DNA from 3 places in the Pseudomonas sp. B21128 genome. Region 3 is predicted to be linked to each of the others. Evidence: riboswitches for the same ligand, from Rfam matches in the RefSeq annotation. Region 3 holds a riboswitch; each other region holds the start of a gene.

Region 1 (6,915 bases), 420 kb from region 3:
GAAATTCCAGGACGCCTTCGCGAGCAGGCACGCGCACACAGTGAAACCATGTCGTTCACCAACCCTGTGGGAGTGAGCTTGCTCGCGAAGGGGCCGTCATGGGCGATACAGATGCGCATGCCCGGCGCGATACAGCGATGACTCGCTGAACACCTCACTTCCCAGCACCCGCCCAACCAGAATCAGCGCTGTGCGGCGAAAGCCTTTGGCGGCAACCTTCTCGGCGATATCCGCCAGCGTCCCCACCACCCAGTCCTGATCCGGCCAGGTCGCTCGGTGAATCACCGCGATCGGGCAGTCGGCGCCGTAATGCGGCAGCAGTTCAGTCAGGATCTTTTCCAGGTGATTGACCCCCAGATGAATCGCCATCGTCGCGCCATGCTGCGCCAGACTGCCCAACTCTTCGCCGGCGGGCATTGCCGTCTTGTCGGCATAGCGGGTCAGGATCACGCTTTGCGATACGTCAGGCAGCGTGAGTTCTGCGCCCAGCAACGCCGCGCATGCCGCGGTCGCTGTCACTCCGGGGATGATTTCAAACGGGATATTCAGTTCACGCAGATAGCGGATCTGCTCGCCAATCGCGCCGTAGAGACTCGGATCTCCGGAATGCACCCGCGCCACATCCTGACCTTGGGCATGGGCGGTTTTGATCAGATCGATGATCTGCTCCAGATGCAATTCAGCGCTATTGACCAGTGTCTGTGCCTGATGACCGTCGAGCACCGCCGCCGGTACCAGCGAACCTGCGTAGATGATCACCGGGCAACTGCGTATCAGCCGCTGGCCTTTGACTGTGATCAATTCCGGGTCGCCTGGGCCGGCGCCGATGAAGTAAACGGTCATCGTTGAATCCTTGGGAAATAGGCGCGGCAACGCTTCAGATGAAGATTGCTCATGATTGATGGCGGGGATTATCGGGAATTTACGCGGCGCCGGCCAATGCCAGCGTTGCCTGTGCGTATTTTTGTCGGGAAATCAGCAGCTTTGCCGGTGCCTGAATCAGCTGTTCGGCGAGTGCCAGTGCGGCGCTTTCGGCTACGCCATAACAACCGGTGCGTTCGAAGGCAATCTGCGAATGGTGGCTGAGTTGCGGTTCATAACTGGCCAATTCCTCACAGCTGAAGTACAGCAGCGGCAGGGCCAGCTGATTCGCGAGTTCCTGCAGGCCGGGCTCATCGCGCTTCAAGTCGATGCTGGCCAAAGCCTTCACGGCATGCAGTTCGATGCGGTTGGCTTGCAAGGCTTGATCGAGTAACGCGCGCAGCGTGCTCGCAGGGCAGCCGCGCTGGCAGCCCAGACCGACCACGAAAGTCGGCGCTGCGCTGTCAGTTGTCATGCGTGGTATTGACCATCGATCTTGCGGCGGAACAACCAGGCGCTGATCAAGCCCAAGGCCAGCCAGAACGCGACGTTGGTCAATTGCGAGGCGATTTTGAACTGCGCTTCCAGTGCTTCCGGAGCGAGCATCGAATGCACCTCCGGTTGCGGCGCGCCGATCACGTGCGGTACAGCGAGGATGGCTACACCGAGGATTTTCATCAGCCAATGACGGCTGAACGCAATCAACGCCAGACCGGCAGCGGTTGAAGCGGCGGTGCTGATCCACCACAACTGCCGCGAAGCCAGATCCGCCGCGGCAGTACCCGGCAGTTCAGGCGGCAAGCCCAGGGTTGGTGCGAGGACGAACGTCGCGTAACCGGCCAGACCCCACAGCAGGCCTTGCGAGGTTTTGGTCGGCGCGCGCAGGGTGTAGAGGCCGGCCAGCATCAGGGCAAAACCCACGGCCACCACCAGATTGCCACCCGTGGTCGAGACCACCCGCTGCCAGCCGTCTTCCGGTTCCCAGGCTTCGGTATCATGGGTGTGCGCGGCGGTGCCGGCGACGTGTTCGTGAACGGCGGCAACAGGTTCGGATTTTTCATAGGTTTCGGCTTGAAGAATCAGCGGTGACACCCAGAAACTTTGCAGCAGCGTGAGCAGCAGGGCGGCCAGCAGACCGGTGAAGCCCGCGGTTTGCGCAATTCGCTTGATCATGTCGGCAGGTCTCAGTGGCACGGGAACGCGGCGCTATGGCGGGTATCGTGAGCCGCGTTGTGCACGGCTTCGATGTGCGAGAAGCCCGCGAAATAGACGAGGCCTGCCCCCAGAATCGACGCGAAGATGGCGGCGGTCAGGCGCTGGCTCAGGGTGGTGGTGCTGGAGATTTTGTCCGTGTTGCTGCCGGTGCTGGTGACGATTGACATGGCGCTTCCCTCTGGAATGTCAGCAGGTGAACAGAGCGCATGAAACCCCCTGCGGCGCGGGCACGCAGAGGTTCAAACAGCGCCCGCCCACCGCGGGTTTGTTATGTTCAGCGACGCAGGTGCGCACTGTGTGTTGCGGGCCGGTCTCCGGGCTCACGAGGGGTTGGCGTCGGGCCGACCTGCAAGCGTCACCTTCCCATGCCGCAAGGGCACAGTGGATCTGACGCTTCGCTCGCTTACCGTTGCGGGGGCAGCACCGGACTGACATGGCTCTGAGTAAAGCACATGATTCACCGGTTTCCCGTTTCACCCCGTGAAGGGCACCCGTAACAAGTTGTGTAGGAGAGCATGGTGTGGGGTTTTTAGTCAATTTGCTTTGGGGGCTTATCCGTTGCTGCGGGTGTGGCTGATTACGGTTCCGCCCTTACGGCGGGTCACTTTTGAAAAACGCCTCAAAAGTAACCAAAAACGCTTGCTCCAACGTCCGGCCCGCTCGCTAAAGCTCGGGGTTCCTTCGCTCCGGAATCCATCCGGGGCAACGATTCCGGTTTGCTTCGCTGCACCTCCTTTCGATGTACTCCCCGGATGAATCCCTCCACTCAGCCTCCCGACGTCGTCCGTGGATCAAGATCAAAAGCTGCACTCGAGCTAACGCTCATTGTGTTGAGTGGGGGAGGAGCGTGCCAGTTAAAAACTGTTACCTATGTGCTTGAACTGTTTTGTTACCTATGTGGGTGAGTCATGCCGGCAAAACCTTGTGGTTTCTTTTTGGCGTTTGAAAAAGGGACTCGCTGTAAGAGCGAAACCGCCAGCGGCAGCACCCACAGCAACGGATGCCCCGTATCCAAACATTGACCCACCACTGCACCATGCGTAGCCTTGCGCCTTCGAGGTTCTTCGGCATTGCCGAAGCTAAGAAGGGAACGCGGTCAATGCCGCGGCTGCCCCCGCAACTGTGAACGGTGATATTCGCTGCCACGCCACTGCAAGCTCAATCCACAGAGCCCGCGGGAAGGCGCAGTGAATGCCAGGCCCAGCGCCTGAACACCGTCAGCCAGGAGACCTGCCTCGTCACAGATTCTCAATTCAACCGGGCGGGGTGATCCGGTGGCGAACTCTCCAGGCACGCACGCGCGGTGCCGGTTCTCGTCCCGTATGCCCGCCACTTTGCCAAAGGGCATACCGATGAAAACACTGGCCAAGCTCCCTGTCACCATCGTCACCGGCTTCCTCGGCTCGGGCAAAACCACGCTGCTGCGGCACATGCTCGACAACGCGCAGGGCCGCCGTATTGCGGTGATCGTCAACGAGTTTGGCGAGTTGGGCATCGACGGTGAAATCCTCAAGCAATGCACCATCGGTTGCACCGAAGAAGAAGCCACCGGCCGCGTCTATGAACTGGCCAACGGCTGCCTGTGCTGCACTGTGCAGGAAGAGTTCTTTCCAGTAATGCGCGAGCTGGTTGCCCGTCGCGGTGACCTTGATCACATCCTCATCGAAACCTCCGGCCTGGCCCTGCCAAAACCGTTGGTGCAAGCCTTCCAGTGGCCGGAAATCCGCAGCGCCTGCACGGTTGACGCGGTGATCACCGTGGTCGACAGCCCGGCCGTGGCCGCTGGCACCTTCGCCGCGTTTCCGGATCAAGTCGATGCCCAGCGCAAACTCGACCCGAACCTGGATCACGAATCGCCGCTGCACGAATTGTTCGCCGACCAACTGGCCAGCGCCGACCTCGTCATCCTCAACAAATCCGACCTGATCAGCCCTGAAGACCTGGCGCGCGTACGCCTGGAAGTCGCCGAAGAATTGCCGCCAGCGGTGAAGATCATCGAAGCCAGCAGTGGCCGCGTGCCGCTGGACGTGCTGATCGGCCTCGGCGCCGGTTCCGAAGAACACATCGACAGCCGTCATAGCCATCACGACCATCACCACGACGGTGATGACGACCATGATGACCACGATCACGACGCCTTCGATTCGATCTCCATCGAACTGCCGCAAGCCGACGAAAGCCTGTTGCTCGACGCGCTGACGCAACTGGTGGTCAAGCACGGCATTCTGCGTGTGAAGGGCTTTGCGGCGATCCCGAACAAGCCGATGCGCTTGCTGATTCAGGGCGTGGGCACACGTTTCGACAAGCATTTCGACCGTCAGTGGGGCGCCGATGAAGCGCGCGTCACGCGTCTGGTGTTGATCGGTCAGGAACTCGACGCCGCGCAACTCGAAGCGCAACTGCGCGCTGCGCTCAGCGTTTAACCCATGCACCTGCTCAGGACCCAGCCCGGCGGTTTCGTCTCGGATGACAACATCGCCGACCTCGGGCAAACCCCCGCCGACCTGGTGATCCTGTGCAGCGGCGATTCCAGCCTGGCGCTGCTCGCCGAAGCTGCGCAGCAATTGCCCGAGGATTATCCGAGCCTGCGCCTGGCCAATCCCATGCAGGTGCAGAATCACGCTTCGGTTGATCTCTATGTCGATGAGGTGCTGCGCCACGCCAAAGTCATTCTGATCTCGCTGCACGGCGGTATTGCCTATTGGCGTTACGGCATCGAGCGTTTGATCGAGTTGTCCGAGCGCGGCGTGCAGGTGATTCTGGTGCCGGGTGATGATCGTCCCGATCCGGAGCTCAGTGACCTGAGCACCGTCAACGCCGAGGATCGAGACCGGCTCTGGCAGTTCCTGCGACAGGGCGGCATGGGCAACGCAGTGGATTTCTTTCACTGCCTGGCCAGCCGTTGGCTCGCCCGCGATTACCCGTGGGGCGAACCCCAATCCCTGCCTCGCACGGCGATTTACCATCCACAAAAAATCAGCGCCGCACTGAGTGACTGGCAGGCCGATTGGCGGCCCGATCAACCGGTCGCGGCGGTGCTGTTTTACCGCTCGCATTTGCAGGCGGCAAACACCGCGTTCATCGATGTTTTCTGCCAGCGCTTGCAAGCGGCGGGGCTGAACCCTTTGCCGATTGCGGTGGCGAGTCTGAAAGAGCCCGGCTGTCTGTCGGTGGTCGAGGATTGGCTGGATGAAGTCGAGGCGGGGGTGATTCTCAACACCACCGGTTTTGCTCAGTCGAGTCCCGAAGCGCCGCATTTGCGGCCGTTTCGCCGCAACATCCCGGTGATTCAGGCGATCTGCGCTCAGGACAACGAACCCGGTTGGCGCGACAGCGAGCAGGGCCTCGGCCCGCGGGATCTGGCGATGCACATCGCCTTGCCGGAACTCGACGGACGCATCATCAGCCGCCCGATCAGCTTCAAGGATCTGGCCTGGCGCAGCGAGCGCAGTCAGTCCGACGTGGTCTGCTATCGGGCGCAACCCGAACGCATGGATTTTGTCGCTGAACTGGCACGACGCTGGATCGATCTGGCGCGGGTGCCGAATGTCGAGAAACGCATTGCGCTGATTCTCGCCAACTACCCGACTCGCGACGGGCGCATCGGCAATGGTGTCGGCCTCGACACGCCGGCGGCAGCGCTGAATATCTTGCGGGCGTTGCAGGCCGAGGGTTATCCGGTGACGGCCGAGTTGCCGGACAGCGGCACCGCGTTGATCCAGCAATTGCTCGGTGGCGTCAGCAATGATCTTGACACCATCGATTTGCGCCCGTGCCAGCAAAGTCTGGCGATGGACGATTACCTGGCGATGTTCAACGCACTGCCCGAGGCCAATCGCGCGGCAGTGACCGAGCGTTGGGGCCCGCCACAAAACGATCCGATGTGCCGCGAAGGGCGCTTGATGATCGCCGGGTTGCGCTTTGGCCTGACGTTCGTCGGTATCCAGCCGGCGCGCGGTTATCAGGTCGATCCGAGCGCGGTGTACCACGACCCGGATCTGGTGCCGCCGCACGGTTATCTGGCGTTCTATTTCTGGCTGCGCAACACCTATGGCGCCCACGGCGTGATCCATGTCGGCAAACACGGCAACCTTGAATGGCTGCCGGGCAAGGGTGTCGGCCTTTCGGAAAACTGCTGGCCTGACGCGTTGCTTGGGCCATTGCCGAACATCTATCCGTTTATCGTCAACGATCCGGGCGAGGGCGCCCAGGCCAAACGGCGCACGCAAGCGGTGATCATCGATCACCTGATGCCGCCGCTGACCCGCGCCGAAACCTATGGCCCGCTGCGTAATCTGGAGCTGTTGGCCGACGAATATTACGAAGCGCAGCTGCTCGATCCACGCCGCGCCCGCGAATTGCAGCGCGATATTTTGCAGTTGGTGCGCGACACGCAGATCGACCGCGAATTGCAACTGGATGCCGCCATGGACAGCGATGCCGATGCCGCGATCTGGCTGCCGCGTCTCGACACGTATTTATGTGACTTGAAGGAGTCGCAGATCCGCGATGGCTTGCACATTTTTGGCGAATCACCCTCTGGGCGTTTGCGTATCGATACCTTGTTGGCATTGCTGCGCATTCCGCGCGGCGATGGCAAAGGGGCGCAGTCGAGCCTGTTGCGGGCGCTGGCCAAGGCGTTTGAACTGGGCTTTGACCCGTTGGATTGTGCGCTGGCTGAGCCGTGGGTCGGCCCGCGTCCCGTCGAACTGCAAACCGTGACCGATGAGGCCTGGCGCACCGCCGGCGACACCCGCGAACGCCTCGAACTGTTCGCCGCCGAGCTGATCTGCGAAAACTTGCACGGTTCCTGTGGGAGCGAGCTTGCTCGCGAAAGCG
Region 2 (6,915 bases), 280 kb from region 3:
AACCACTGAGGATCGCCACGCCCGCCGCTTTCGCCCGTGCGTCGAGAATACTTACGCCGTTGACGAAGGTTCGGCAGTCCGCCAGGTCGCAGTAATTCACTTGAGCAGCGATGCAATTCTCGGCGACCGCATAGGATTGCCCCTGAAACGGCCCGCCGGTGTGGATGACCAACTGGATATCCAGCGAGCGCAAAGCGGCGCTGAACGCGGGGCCCATGGCATCGCCGCACCAACCTTGGGCGACAGCAGCCGACTGGCTGTTCAGCTCATCAACCTTGCGCTGCAACTTGTGCGGGTCGCGTCCCGAGAGCAGCAGTTCTACACCCGGCATGACCGCCAAATGCCCGCAAACGATGCTACCGAAATTACCGTAGCCACCGACCACCATCACCCTGAACGGCATTCAATTCTTCCCTAACTGAAAGGCTGTTCTCAGCCACTATTCGACGCACATAAACAGCCGTGAAGAATATAGACCCGGGCACTCGCAAGCCACTCAACCATTGTGCGATGCCGTCAGCTCGATACCTGTTCAAGAAAGATCAGTTGCAAGGGCTCTTCAAGCAGGTCATCCGCCGTAGCAGCAAAGCGCTGGAAATACGGCATGGCGAAGTGCGCATCCAGTGCCGCTTGATCCTTGAACGCCTCGCGCATGTAAAACGTGCCGCGCTCATCGCGCAGTTCAAACAACACATAATCGAGATTGCCTGGCTCTGCCCGGGTCGGCTCGACCAGTGCCAGAAGCCCTTCTTTCAAGGCCCGTTCCTGACCCTTTTTGGCCTTGAGGACGGCAATCGAAACCAACACTTCTGTGGACGCATTCATCATCAGTTCTCCGGAAGATAAAACAGGTATTACCGGGTAGGCGCAGGCGCCGCGTCGATTTTCAGACGCAGCAGGCTGCAGGGTTTCTGTTGTTGATCCTGCCCGCCGCGAAACACCGCCTGGCGGTGCAACGGGTTGGCGATGAAATACAGACAGTCAACAGAAGCCTTCGAGCACGATCTTGCCCCGAGCCTTGCCACTCTCGACCCGTGCATGAGCCCGGCGCATGTTTGCTGCGTTGATCGCGCCGAAGTGCTCGCCGACGGTGGTCTGCAAAACGCCCAGATCAATCAGGTCGGAGACCCGGTTAAGCAAGTGATGTTGTTCGATCATGTCCGCCGTTTCGTACAATGAGCGGGTGAACATCAACTCCCAATGCAGCGACAACGACTTGCGCTTGAGCGGCATGACATCAAGGCTCTCGGGATCATCAATCACCGCTAGACGACCCTGCGGTCGCAGCACTTCGATCAGCTGTAGAAAGTGCTGTTCGGTGTGGGTCAGGCTGGCGACGTAATCGACCTCGGCAATCCCGAGGGCCTGCAACTGAGCGAGCAGCGGCTGGCTGTGATCGATGACGTGATGGGCGCCCAACTGCTTCACCCAACCTGCGGTCTCCGGGCGCGAAGCGGTGCCAATCACCGTGAGTCGGGTCAACTGCCGAGCCAGTTGCACCAGCATCGAACCGACGCCACCCGCCGCGCCGGTAATCAACAGGCATTTGCCCTCCCCGCTGGCCTCGGCGACACCGAGACGGTCGAACAACAATTCCCACGCCGTGATCGACGTTAACGGCAGTGCCGCCGCCTCGGCAGCACTCAACGAACGTGGCTTGTGCCCGACAATTCGCTCATCGACCAAATGCAATTCGCTGTAGCTACCGCTGCGAATAATCGAGCCGGCGTAAAACACTTCGTCGCCCGGTTGAAACAGCGTCACTTGCGAACCGACTTCGCGAACGATGCCGGCCGCATCCCAACCGAGAATTTTCGGTTCTTTGGTGAAAGTACCGGCGCGCACCTTGGTGTCGACCGGGTTGACTGAAACAGCCCGTACCTCGACGAGCAGGTCACGCGGACCGGGCACTGGCGCAGTTATCTCGATGTCTTGCAAGGATTGCGCATCTTCAATGGGCAGGGCGTGTTGTACAAAGGTGATGGCTTTCATGGGGACTCGCTGTCTGAAGGGTTGAAGCATTCACTTGCCACCATCTTCGACTTCCCACGGAGAAAGAAAAACCTGCAGAATGCGCCAACACTTTCACTGCAGGAGAGAAAATGATCCGCATCGATGATCTCGCCCTGTTCACCCGCAGCGCAGCGCTGGGCAGCTTTACCGCCGCGGCGCTGGAGGCCGACTTGTTGCCAGGGCAGGTCGCCGCCGCCATCAAACGTCTGGAGCGCGAACTGGATGTGCGCCTGTTCGCGCGAACCACCCGCAGCCTGCGTTTGACTGCCGAAGGTGAGCAATACCTGCCCACCGCCCACGCCGTGCTCGAAACCCTGAAACAAGGCGAGGACAACCTGCGGGGTGAAAACGCCACGCTGCGCGGCGTGCTGCAAGTCACTGCGCCGTCTGATCTGGGGCGCAATATTCTGCTGCCGTGGTTAACGATGTTCCGTCGTCAGCATCCGGAACTGACCCTGCGCTTTGCCCTGTCGGACCAGATGGCCGACCTGTTTCGCGACCCGGTCGACGTCGCCATTCGGTACGGTACCAACGAAGACGCCAACTACGTGGCTCTGCCACTCGCGCCTTGGAATAACCGGGTGCTGGTCGCATCGAAGGACTACGTGCAACGCCACGGGCAGCCAAAAACGCCGGAGGACTTGCTGAATCATCCATGCCTGCTCTACCTGCAGAATGGTCGGGTATTCGATAAATGGTGCCTGGCCGGTAAAACGATTCAAGTCTCTGGCCCGCTGTTCAGCGACGACGCCGATGTGGTTCGGCGCTGGGCACTGGCCGGTGAAGGTATCGCCAACAAATCCTGGCTGGATGTCAGCGCTGACGTGAGCGCAGGACGCCTGCTTGTGCTGCTGCCGGACTTCCCCGGAGAGGCCTCGCCATTGAGTCTGGTGTGCCCGCATCGCAAACAAATCTCCCCCGCGGTATCGCAACTGCATGCGTGGTTGAGCAACCAGTTTGCCGCCCTGCAGCCGGGCTGAACTGAGCGTCCGATAATGGCCGCGGCGTTGACGAACGGTCATTCGAGTGTTCAGATGCCGCCCAGTTTCAGGTGTCCCATGCCGCCGTGCATGGGGTGAAACGGGAAACCGGTACGTTCTTTTTTGAACAAGTCCGGTGCTGCCCCCGCAACGGTATGCGCGTGATGCTTTCGACACACCACTGTGGCCAGACGGCCATGGGAAGGTGAAAGCATCGATACGCGCGAGCCCGGAGACCGGCCCGAAATGTCTGTTTGGCAAAATCCTGCGGTGGGCGGGCATGGGCCGGTGTCGGCGTGTGCGCGATGCCTTCTCCTGCATGCTCTTCTGCGAAGATCCTTTTCGAGAAGACAATGATTCGACCTTTCAACTCCTCTGCTCCCTCCCTGTTATTCGGTTGCCTGTTCAGTCCGCTGCTGCTGGCCGACGACGCGACTCTGGAACTCAATCAGCAAATCGTTTCGGCACCCTCGGTGGAGTCCACGACCGTCGCCGACATGGCGCATTACGGCAGCAAAGTGGACATCGTCAGCCGCGAACAGATCGAGCGCGCCGGCCCCGGGGCGGATGTCAGTCGCGTCATGCAGATGTTCATTCCCGGCCTCTATGTCGCCCCGAAAAACGGCCCGTTCGACTACGGCACTTATTCCCTGTCAGGCGGACGCAATGACGATACGCTGGTCCTGCTCGACGGTGCACGCCTGAACAACCGCTTGTACGGCGGTTTGTACCTGGACACCTTGCCGGCCAACGCCATCGAACGCATCGAAGTGCTCAAGGGTGGGCAGAGTCTGTTGTTCGGCACGCAAGCGGTGTCAGGAGTAATCAACATCGTCACCCGTTCGCCGCAGAGTCGAAAGGCCTCGGGCGAGGTGAACATGGGCCTCGACACTTTCGGCGGCACCACCGGCGATGCCCGGGTCGAGAACATCTTCAGCAACGGTTTCGGCGATCTGGGCTTGCTGGCCTATGTCAGCCACAACGTCTCCGACGGTTACCAGCCGTTTCGCAACCGCGACATGAAAAACGTCACCGAGAAAAACCGTGCTTATGAAGTCACCACATTCGGTGGCAAGGCGATTCAGTCGTTTGGCGACGACTCGCGGCTGGAGTTGTTCTACCAATATGCGGACGCCAACCTCGATTTCGCCCGCCCGGTCGATAACCACAAAACCACCAACGACCGCGTGCAACAGATCGCTACGGCGACCTTCGAGCAAAACCTCAATGAACGTCTGAGCTACTTCGTCAAAGGCCATATCAACGATTGGGACACCCGCTACACGCGCATCAATAATGTCGAGGGCGGCGCCACCAAAGCCATCAACCACAACGACTATTGGGGCTTTACCGATTGGGGCATACAGGCCGAAGGCAAGGCTGAATCGTCCGGCGGTCATGTGCTGGTGTTCGGCACCGACAACCAATGGTTCAAAGGCCAGGACGATGTGCTGATCATCGACAACGACAAGGCCGAAGCCCACGCGATCTACACCCAGTTGCGTCCGCAGATCGACGCCCTGCCCGACTGGCACCCGAGCGTCGGCGTTCGTCACGAAGCCATGGGCGGCGGCGACAGCGCCACGGTCGCCATGCTCACTTCGCTCTACGATCTCAACGACAACTGGGCCGTGCGCGGTCAGTACGGCAGCGCCTACAAACTGCCGAACGCCGAACAATTGTTCGTCAACGAACCGGGCGACGAGATCGGCAACCGCAACCTCAAACCGGAAAAAAGCCGCAACGCCGAACTGGGCCTCGACTACAAGGGCCTGCTGCTCGATCGCGCGTTCAGTGCCAGCGTCACCGTGTTCAAACGCAAGATCGACGACCTGATCACCCTCGACGATAGCCACTGGGTCAACGGCGAGGGCCAGGTACGTATGCGCGGTTTCGAGGCTGACGCGAAACTGGCCCTCAACGCGCAATGGAGCCTGCAAGCGGACATGACCCGCAACCTCACCGAATCGCGCAGCGGCGTGACCATCAATGACATCCCGAGCTTCTTCGCCCGTTCGCGCATTGGCTTCGAGTCGGAAAACCGCCTGTGGGGTGCCGGCGGCGCGATCCGCTATATCCGCGATGTGACCAGCTCGAAACAGGTCGAGTACGGTCGCTATTCAGTGATCGATGCCGACGCTTATCGCTACCTCGACAATGCCCGTCAACATCGCGTCAGCCTGCTGGTAGAGAACCTGTTCGACCGCGATTACGTCACCAGCCGTGCCAGCAACGTCGACAACCTCGGACGACCGTTCACCTCAGAAGTACGCTACACGTACCGCTTCTGATGGCTGAAATCAAAGCAGTCGACGGCATCGACACGCACCCGGACTGGTCGCACGTTCCCGAACATGCGCGCCACGTGTTCCTCTGCACCGGCCCGCGCTGCACCCAGCGCGGCGCCTTGCAGTTATGGAAAACCCTGCGCCGGCACCTGCTGGCGCACGACCGCATCGAAACCCCGTGCGGCGTTTTACTGACGCGCACGCATTGTCAGTTTCCGTGCAACCTGGGGCCGATTCTGACGGTGTATCCCGACACCTGCTGGTATGGCGTACACAGCGACGCCGACGTGCAACGGCTGGTCGAGGTGCATCTGGTCGGTGGTGAGGTGGTCGAGGATCTGCTGATCAAGGAGCGTTCATGAGAACACTTGGGTTATGCCTGACGGCCCTGCTTTGCACAGCACCGGCGCTCGCTGACAATTATCGAAACTGCGGCGAAACCTGGAGCGCTGCACAATTGCCGCCATCGCGCATCGTCGCACTCAATCAACACGCGGCTGATCTGCTGATCGCCCTGGATGCAGGGCCGAGTCTGGTTGGCGTCGCCTATCCGGACGACACCCATGCCGGGGATCGAAACACCGAGTACGCAGGGGTTCCGGTGATCGCGCCGCGCTACCCGTCCAGCGAAGTGCTGTACGCGCAGAAACCGGATCTGGTGGTCGGCGGCTTTGCTACGGCGTTCGGCGACGGCGTCACTTCACGCGCGGGTCTGGCGCGCAACGCCGTCGCTTCCTATTTATTGGAGTCGGCCTGCGCGGGGCATTCGCTGGATTATTTCGGGCATGTGCGTAATGACCTGCTGACCCTCGGTGCGCTGCTGCACAAACAGCAAAAAGCCCAGCAACTGAGCGCCGCCCTGGACGCCGATCTGGCCCGCGCCCGCGCACTGATCGGCAACGAAAAGCCGCTGTCGGTGTTCTATCTGGACAGCGAGGTCAACGGTCTGGATTCAGAGGGCGGACTAGGCTTCGTGACCACCCTGCTCGCGGCTGCCGGGGCGCGCAATCTGTTCGCCGACATCAACCAGCACCGCGTGACGATAGATCGCGAAACCCTGCTGATCAGCGATCCCGACGTCATCTTGCTGGCCGATGCCGAGTGGTCGCCGGCCTGGCGCAAACGTCAGCTGCTGCACAATGATCCGGTGTTATCGCGCTTGCGCGCCGTGCGTGAGCATCGCCTGATCGACATCCCCTTCACTCACCTGCTGCCGACGGTGGGCAGCGGCCGTGTCGCACTTCACCTGGCGCAGCAACTCAAGACACTGCAGAAAAATAAATGAACCCGGCGCAACACACGCCACCTAAGAGAGACCATCAGGAGGTAGCCAATGCATATCGAAACCGTGTGGATCGTACTGGCGGCAGTTCTTCTACTGATAGAACTGTGGGCCATCAATCGGGTGCGCAAGAGTGAGGGGAAATCGAACAACAAGGGCGTCTGGATTGTATTGATCGTGTTTGTGCCGCTGTTCGGGCTCATCGCCTGGGCAATCGCCGGCCCTAAGCACATCAGCCCGAGCACCGCCGCGCGTCCTGGCCGTTAACCAAAAAGTACCGGCCCTGCTTCACGCATGAAAATCTCGACGGTTTTCGGACCGATCCCGTCAAATTCCGCCAGGCGTTTCTCGA
Region 3 (6,915 bases):
ACCTTCAGCGCAAAGAACCATGATGCCCCCGTCCGCGCGATGATACGAGAAAGCCGGACGATACCGGGCCTGGCGCAGCGTCTGGTGTCCCGCTGACATCCGTTCGGTCATTTCAATGGAACATTGCTGATTGCCAATCCTCTATCGCAACACCAACAAATCTGAGGATGTGATCATGATCGAGCCATCAACCGGAATGAAGGTCGGCGAGCGCTACATCGTTGAAAGCCTGGAGCGAACTCACCACTTCCCGGGTTTTTTTCTAGACGGGAAGTATTACCTGGGTCCCGAGTTGATGACGTCAATCGGTTGGCTGGAAGGCAACCGTTTTTATTACGACGAACTTGATCCTGCGGGCGAACCGGTGTTTCCGGATCGGCTGGCGGGTACGGTCGAGGACCTGACACTGGTGTTGGCCGACGGTGTACGTCTGCAAATAAACCAAATGAACTACACCGATGACGAAGAGGCAGACACAACGCCGATCGACACGCTGGATGAGCGCCGAACCGCCGCTCAAGCGCTTGAAGACAAGGCGCTGCGCGCCAAGCGCTCAGTTGGCGGGCGTTCGCCATTGTTAATCGTTGCCGGGGCTGCCGTGGTGATCAGCGGGATTCTGCTTGCGCTTACCCGCCGCAGCAGCCGCACTACTCGCAAACTCCGTTAAAAGGAATTAACGATGGCTCAGAACATGACGTATGCGTTTTCCCTGACGCTGTTGGCAGCACTGGCTGGATGCGCGGGCAACAACAGTGCGTCCAATGTCATCGCGCCGGGCGCCGACAAGTCGCCAACCCTGAAGACTTTGGACGCCGGCGCTGCCCTGCTCCAGTCACGCCCACCGGTGGAGGCGTTGAACGCCTATCTGGACGGGTTTCATTTTTACAACGGCCATCCCGATGTTCAGATGGAGGCCCACCACTACTGCTCCATTCTCAACGAAGAGGTTATCCAGTGCGTTATCTATGACGGTAACCGCAAGGACGCCAAGCTCATGGGCGTTGAGTACATCATCAGTGAGCGGTTGTTTACCGGCCTTCCGGCAGCGGAGAAAGCGCTGTGGCACAGCCATGTTCACGAAGTGAAATCCGGCCAGCTCGTGGCGCCCGGGATTCCGCAAATCGCTGAACATGCCCTGATGGAAAAACTGGTCCACACCTACGGCAAGACCTGGCATACGTGGCACACCGATCTGGACAAAAACCTGCCGTTGGGCGTGCCGCAGTTGATGATGGGTTTCACCGCCGACGGCCAGGCCGACCCGCGCATGGTTGCCGATCGCGATCGTCGGCTTGAAGTGGATAGTGCGCAGAAAAAGAAGGAACGAGCGGATATCCCTGCGCCCGCCGTTGCACCAGGCGCGGATGCGTGGCGCACGGGGAAGGTCATTCAGATCGTGGACCCGACGGAGGCATCGCATATACACCGGCCGAACTAATCAGAAGCTTTGAGCGCAGCCTCCAGACGCTGAAGGAAAATGCCAACTCTATGCGGTACGTGCTGGCGCGTGGGTAGTAGTGCGGTGATGAAGAGTTGTTCGGGCATGGCATCCGCCAGCTCGAGCAGGCAGAGATTTCCAGCAGCCAGGTCGTCGCGCACGTCCCAATAGGTGAGCATCGCCATACCCAAACCTTCTCGACACGCCGTGCGCACCGCTTCGACACTGTTGGCAGAAAAAACACCGTCGGCGCGGATTGCCACGGCCTCACCCGCGCGCATGAAAGGCCAGTAAGGCATGCCGTGCAAGGCGATGCGCCGGTGGTTCGTCAGTGCCTCCATTGTCGTCGGCGTGCCGTAACGCTTCAGATACGCGGGACTTGCGCATAGCACTCTGGGATTGGGTGCTAGCGGGCGCGCGATCAAAGCCGAGTCTCGCAGGGTGGCAATACGAATGGCGACATCGATTCCGAGACCGACAATATCGACGATGCTGTCCGAGAGCGTCAGATCTATCCGCAGCGCCGGGTGTTCCGCCAATAGCGCGGGCAACAGCGGCATGATCACTGACTGTCCGAACACGGTGGGGGCCGTGACCTTCAGCACCCCGCTGGCCGTGCCGGCGCTGGATTTCAAACAGGCCCTGGCCTCTTCGCTTGCTTGCAACAACGTCGCAGCAAAAGGCAGGAAGGTTTCGCCTTCTGCGGTAAGCGATACGGCGCGGGTCGTGCGATGAAACAACCTGACCCCCAGCTCGGATTCAAGTGCTGCCAGCCTGCGCGACACCGTCATCGGGGTAAGGCCCAGCCGTCGGGCCGCAGCCGAAAGACTGCCGGTATCGGCAATGGCATCGAACACTTGCACATCTGAAACTTGCATCATTACATCCGTTTCTGATAAAGCGGCATAACCCTTTGCTTGGGTTATCAGGGCTTCATGCCGAGTCTATTGTTGTCCACATCGCTTTGCGACCACAACCCGGACACATGAGGACTGGTTTTATGACTGACTACGATGCGCAGATTCTAACCCCATTTGATATTGGCAACGTCAAGTTGGCGAATCGTCTTGCCGTCGCGCCCATGACACGTGTCAGCGCTACCGACGCGGGCCAGGTGACCGCTGAGATGGAGCGTTACTACGGAAGATTCGCCGAAGGCGGATTCGGTCTGATCATTACCGAAGGGCTGTACACCGACCAGAAACACGCTCAGGGATACCCCTTCCAACCGGGCGTCAGCGATGTCGAACAGGCCCAGGCGTGGCGCGGCATGACCGATCTTGTCCATGCTCACGATGGCACCGTATTCGCACAACTCATGCACGCGGGAGCGCTGAGTCAGGCCAATCGTTTTGAAATGTCGACGGCTGCACCCTCCCCCGTTCGACCAAAAGGCACGCAGATGAAGTTCTATTACGGCGAGGGACAATATCCGTTACCCCAGGCAATGAATGATGAGGACATTGCCGATGCCATCGCCGGATTTGCGCAAGCGGCCGTGCTGGCAACGCGAACTGCTGGTTTCGATGGCATTGAAATCCACGGGGCGAACGGCTATTTACTCGATCAATTCCTGACCGACTACACCAACCAGCGCACCGATCGCTGGGGCGGGAATGTCGCGGCGCGGATAGCGCTGACACTGGAAGTCATCAAGGCTGTGAAGACGGCTGTCGGCGCAAGTGTTCCCGTAGGCGTACGCCTCTCCCAAAGCAAAGTAAACGACTACGAACATAAATGGCCGGAAGGCGAAGCTGGCGCCGAGGTCATTTTCGGGTCGGTCAAGGACGCCGGCGTTGATTTCATTCATGTGACTGAATTTGAGGCCTGGAAACCGGCGTTCGATGGAGGATCTGCAAGCCTGGTTGAATTGGCCCGCCGGTATGCGCCCCAAGTGGCGATCATCGCCAACGGTGGACTGGGTGTCCCTCAGCGCGCCGAGCAAGCATTCGGTGACGGTGCCAATGTCATCGCGCTGGGCAAAGCGGCGTTGGCAAACCCTGATTTTCCCCGTCGACTGGCGACCCATACTGACCTCGCCGAATTCGATGCCGCGATTTTGGGGCCCATTGCCAACATCAAGGATAGCGAGTTGAACATGGCGTAGCGCGGACTACCGCGACATGCTCAACGACTAGGGCGTTTTCACCAGCTGTTGCAGGATTACATCACACGCCTGCCGCCATGGTTCACGCATGTTTGCACCATTGAGCACATCCAGCCCGGCAGCCGTGAAGGTCCCGGGCGTCGCAATCCTGTTTCCGAGTTCTTCCAGGCTCAAACCGGGCTGTTGGCGAGCACTGGCAAGACAGTCTTGCATGTTCCCCATCACTAACTGCGCCGCCTGTTCGTTGTTCAATCCCTTCTCAACGAACCATTGCTGCAACTCGCCCAGGAAGAAATAGAACCAGCCATTCATGCACGCGGCGACCGTCGCCAACTCGAAAGCCTGTTCGTTGTCCAGCACAACCAGCGTGCCGAGATCGCGGAGCAAGGATTCATGCGGCTCGCCGGCCGGCGTGACCACGACCGTCGACTGGTTGATTTGCGCAGCGTAGGAGAGCATGGCCCTTACCCGCTTCGCGTGCGGAAAATGGCGGTCGAGTTCCTGCAGATTCATGCCGGCAACCAGCGAAATCACGGTTTGATCGGATGTCACGCTGACTTCTTTGGCAACCTGCTCCACAGCCTCCGGACGGACGCCCAGAAACAACACCGCAGAGCCGTCTGCAACGCGCTGATTGCTGTCCATCACCTCGCAATCCCAATTATCGCGGAGCGCCTCGGCGCGCTTCTGGTTACGTGGGGACAAGCAGATTCGACCTGTGTAGCCACTACGGCGCAGGCCCATGACGACTTTTTCGGTCAGCTCGCCTACACCCAAAATTCCAATTTGCTGCACTGATTTTCCTCCCGGTTTGACGCGCCCGTTGATGGGCTTGCTGGCGTCATGTTGCTGGACAACCCAATTGTTGACAGAACTTTCCTCTGCATTGGCACCAAAGGCTCGTCAACACGTTCCGTGCCACGCCCAAAACCCTGGAAACCGCAGCGCTGGGCCGGTCATTGCGGGTACCGGCTCCTGAGCCCGAACTCATTTGCGCCGCCCGTTCGCCTCGACCGTCATGATCGGATACCATGCTGCCCGCCGGTTTCCAATTGGAAATAATAGGGAATCCGTGATGCGCTCGACGCCTCAAACGGAACTGCCCCCGCAACTGTAGATGCCGAGCCTGCTTCTGAACTGCCACTGGGATTGCTCCCGGGAAGGCTGAAGCAGGCGATGACGCATCAGTCAGGAGACCTGCCGGCCAAGCAACAATCACTAACCGGCGGGGTGTCCGGGAAGGACATCCCTCTGCGCGCATCACGTGTTGATCGCCCTGGCACTGCTGATCCGCAGCGTCGAGATGTGTTTCCAGACCCTGCACCCCTGCTTTGTGTACGGTCCGAATGGAGACTGCAATCATGCCACTGCCCCGCTTTGTCGCCCTCGTCGCTGGCCTGGCTCTGGGCTCCCTCGCCCATGCGTCGCCGACGCAGTACCCGCTGACAATTGCTAACTGCGGCAGCACGCTGACCTTCGCGCAGGCCCCTGCCCGGGCGGTCACGATCGGCCAGGCCGGCACGGAAATGCTTTTTGCGCTCGGGCTGGCTGACAAAATGGTCGGCACATCGTTGTGGTTCAACGATGTGCTGCCTCAGTACAAAGCGCAAAACGACAACATCGAGCGCTTGGCCGATAACGAACCGAGTTTCGAATCGGTGATCGCCAAGCGCCCGCAACTGGTGGCTGTGGAGCTGGAATGGATGGTCGGGCCACAAGGTGCGGTCGGCACCCGCGAACAGTTTCACGAGCTGAAGATTCCGACGTATCTGATGCCGTCTGACTGCGAGGCCAAGGACAATCTGGTCGGTGCCGACGGCACGCGTCTGGCGCCGTTTCGCATCGATAGCATCTACAAAAGCATCACCCAGTTCGGTGAGATTTTTGATGTCCAGGCGCGTGCGCAGCAGCTGAACACAGACCTCAAGGCGAGCCTGTCCAAGTCCATTGCCATGGCGAGTGACAAGAACCCGAAAGACATCAGCGCGTTGGTCTGGTTTTCCAGTGCCAGTCTGGATATCGACCCGTACGTCGCCGGACACAAAGGCGTTCCAGACTTCATGCTCACCACCCTGGGCGTGCGCAACGTCGTGGAGTCCGATGAGGAATGGCCAACCGTCGGCTGGGAAACCATCGCCAAAGCCAACCCGACAATGCTGGTCATCGCACGCATGGATCGCCGTCGCTTCCCGGCGGATGACTACCTGAAGAAGCTGGAATTTTTGCGCAGCGATCCCGTGACCCGCAACATGGACGCGGTAAAAAACAACCGCATCATTATTCTCGACGCCATGGCCATGCAGGCCAGCATGCGCACATTCGACGGTATCGCCGCACTGGCGAGCGCCATCAACGGATACGACCTGTCCAAATGACCGCGACGTTGATACGCACCGTGCTTGCACTGACGATCCTGCTTTTAGCGGTGATTGCAGGTGTGGCCATTGGTGAAACCACCATTGATCCCGTCGTGGTGTTTCAGGTGCTGGCCAACAAACTGTGGGCGGCCGGGTATGTGCTTGATCCGATCGACGAAGGCATCGTCTGGAACTATCGCCTGACGCGCGCGCTGGTGGCCGCCGCTTGCGGCGCTGGCCTGGCGACTTGCGGGGTGATTCTGCAATCGCTGCTGCGCAACCCGTTGGCCGATCCGTATCTGCTGGGCATTTCCGCCGGGGCTTCGACCGGTGCGGTGATGGTCGCGTTGCTGGGTTTCGGCGCCGGGGCGATTTCCATGTCAGTCGGCGCGTTCGGCGGCGCTGTGGTGGCGTTCGCCGTGGTGGTTTTGCTCGGCCGCGCCGCAGGTTCACCGGGTAATACCGGCCAGATCATTTTGGCGGGGATTGCCGGCTCGCAACTGTTCAATGCACTCACGGCATTTCTGATCACCAAGTCGGCCAGTTCCGAACAGGCACGCGGCATCATGTTCTGGATGCTCGGCAATCTCAGCGGCGTGCGCTGGCCATCGGTGTGGCTGGCGGTGCCGGTGGCGGTCATCGGGCTCGTTGTGTGCCTGTGGCATCGGCGTGCGCTGGACGCGTTTACCTTCGGCATCGACTCAGCTGCCTCGCTCGGCATTCCGGTGCGGCGCGTGCAATTGCTGTTGATCAGTTGTGCCGCATTGGTGACGGCAGTGATGGTATCGATTGTCGGCTCGATAGGTTTCGTGGGGCTGGTCATTCCCCACGCTGTAAGGCTGTTGCTTGGCACTCGACACACGCGCCTGCTACCAGCGAGTGCGCTGGGTGGCGCGGTGTTTCTGATTGCCGCTGATGTGCTGTCGCGCACGCTGATCAAAGGCCAGGTGATCCCGGTCGGCGTGATTACCGCGCTGGTCGGTGCGCCGGTGTTCGCGCTGATCCTGATCGGC

What was found. A riboswitch is a leader RNA that binds a small molecule or an ion and turns the genes downstream of it on or off. The one in region 3 is predicted to bind cobalamin.
Region 1: another riboswitch for cobalamin. It lies ahead of AB4P91_RS17510 (CbtB domain-containing protein); the one in region 3 lies ahead of AB4P91_RS19385 (ABC transporter substrate-binding protein).
Region 2: another riboswitch for cobalamin. It lies ahead of AB4P91_RS20635 (TonB-dependent receptor plug domain-containing protein); the one in region 3 lies ahead of AB4P91_RS19385 (ABC transporter substrate-binding protein).

The regions. Positions count from the first base shown of each region.
Region 1 covers NZ_CP162590.1:3,917,153-3,924,067, forward strand. The annotation lists gene cobM (precorrin-4 C(11)-methyltransferase) at 97-843, opposite strand; gene AB4P91_RS17500 (cobalamin biosynthesis protein) at 923-1,336, opposite strand; gene AB4P91_RS17505 (CbtA family protein) at 1,333-2,034, opposite strand; gene AB4P91_RS17510 (CbtB domain-containing protein) at 2,046-2,243, opposite strand; cobalamin riboswitch at 2,364-2,586, opposite strand; cobalamin riboswitch at 3,117-3,329, shown strand; gene cobW (cobalamin biosynthesis protein CobW) at 3,429-4,499, shown strand; gene cobN (cobaltochelatase subunit CobN) at 4,503-6,915, shown strand, end outside.
Region 2 covers NZ_CP162590.1:4,608,290-4,615,204, forward strand. The annotation lists gene AB4P91_RS20610 (saccharopine dehydrogenase family protein) at 1-403, opposite strand, end outside; gene AB4P91_RS20615 (putative quinol monooxygenase) at 517-825, opposite strand; partial or broken gene AB4P91_RS20620 (gluconolaconase) at 855-977, opposite strand; gene AB4P91_RS20625 (zinc-binding alcohol dehydrogenase family protein) at 982-1,992, opposite strand; gene AB4P91_RS20630 (LysR family transcriptional regulator) at 2,103-2,993, shown strand; cobalamin riboswitch at 3,046-3,253, shown strand; gene AB4P91_RS20635 (TonB-dependent receptor plug domain-containing protein) at 3,347-5,284, shown strand; gene AB4P91_RS20640 ((2Fe-2S) ferredoxin domain-containing protein) at 5,284-5,643, shown strand; gene AB4P91_RS20645 (ABC transporter substrate-binding protein) at 5,640-6,566, shown strand; gene AB4P91_RS20650 (PLDc N-terminal domain-containing protein) at 6,615-6,830, shown strand; gene AB4P91_RS20655 (DNA methylase) at 6,827-6,915, opposite strand, start outside.
Region 3 covers NZ_CP162590.1:4,332,314-4,339,228, forward strand. The annotation lists gene AB4P91_RS19355 (sensor histidine kinase) at 1-23, shown strand, start outside; gene AB4P91_RS19360 (short chain dehydrogenase) at 176-667, shown strand; gene AB4P91_RS19365 (OBAP family protein) at 680-1,438, shown strand; gene AB4P91_RS19370 (LysR family transcriptional regulator) at 1,435-2,316, opposite strand; gene AB4P91_RS19375 (NADH:flavin oxidoreductase) at 2,439-3,545, shown strand; gene AB4P91_RS19380 (pyrroline-5-carboxylate reductase) at 3,573-4,340, opposite strand; cobalamin riboswitch at 4,571-4,765, shown strand; gene AB4P91_RS19385 (ABC transporter substrate-binding protein) at 4,907-5,920, shown strand; gene AB4P91_RS19390 (FecCD family ABC transporter permease) at 5,929-6,915, shown strand, end outside.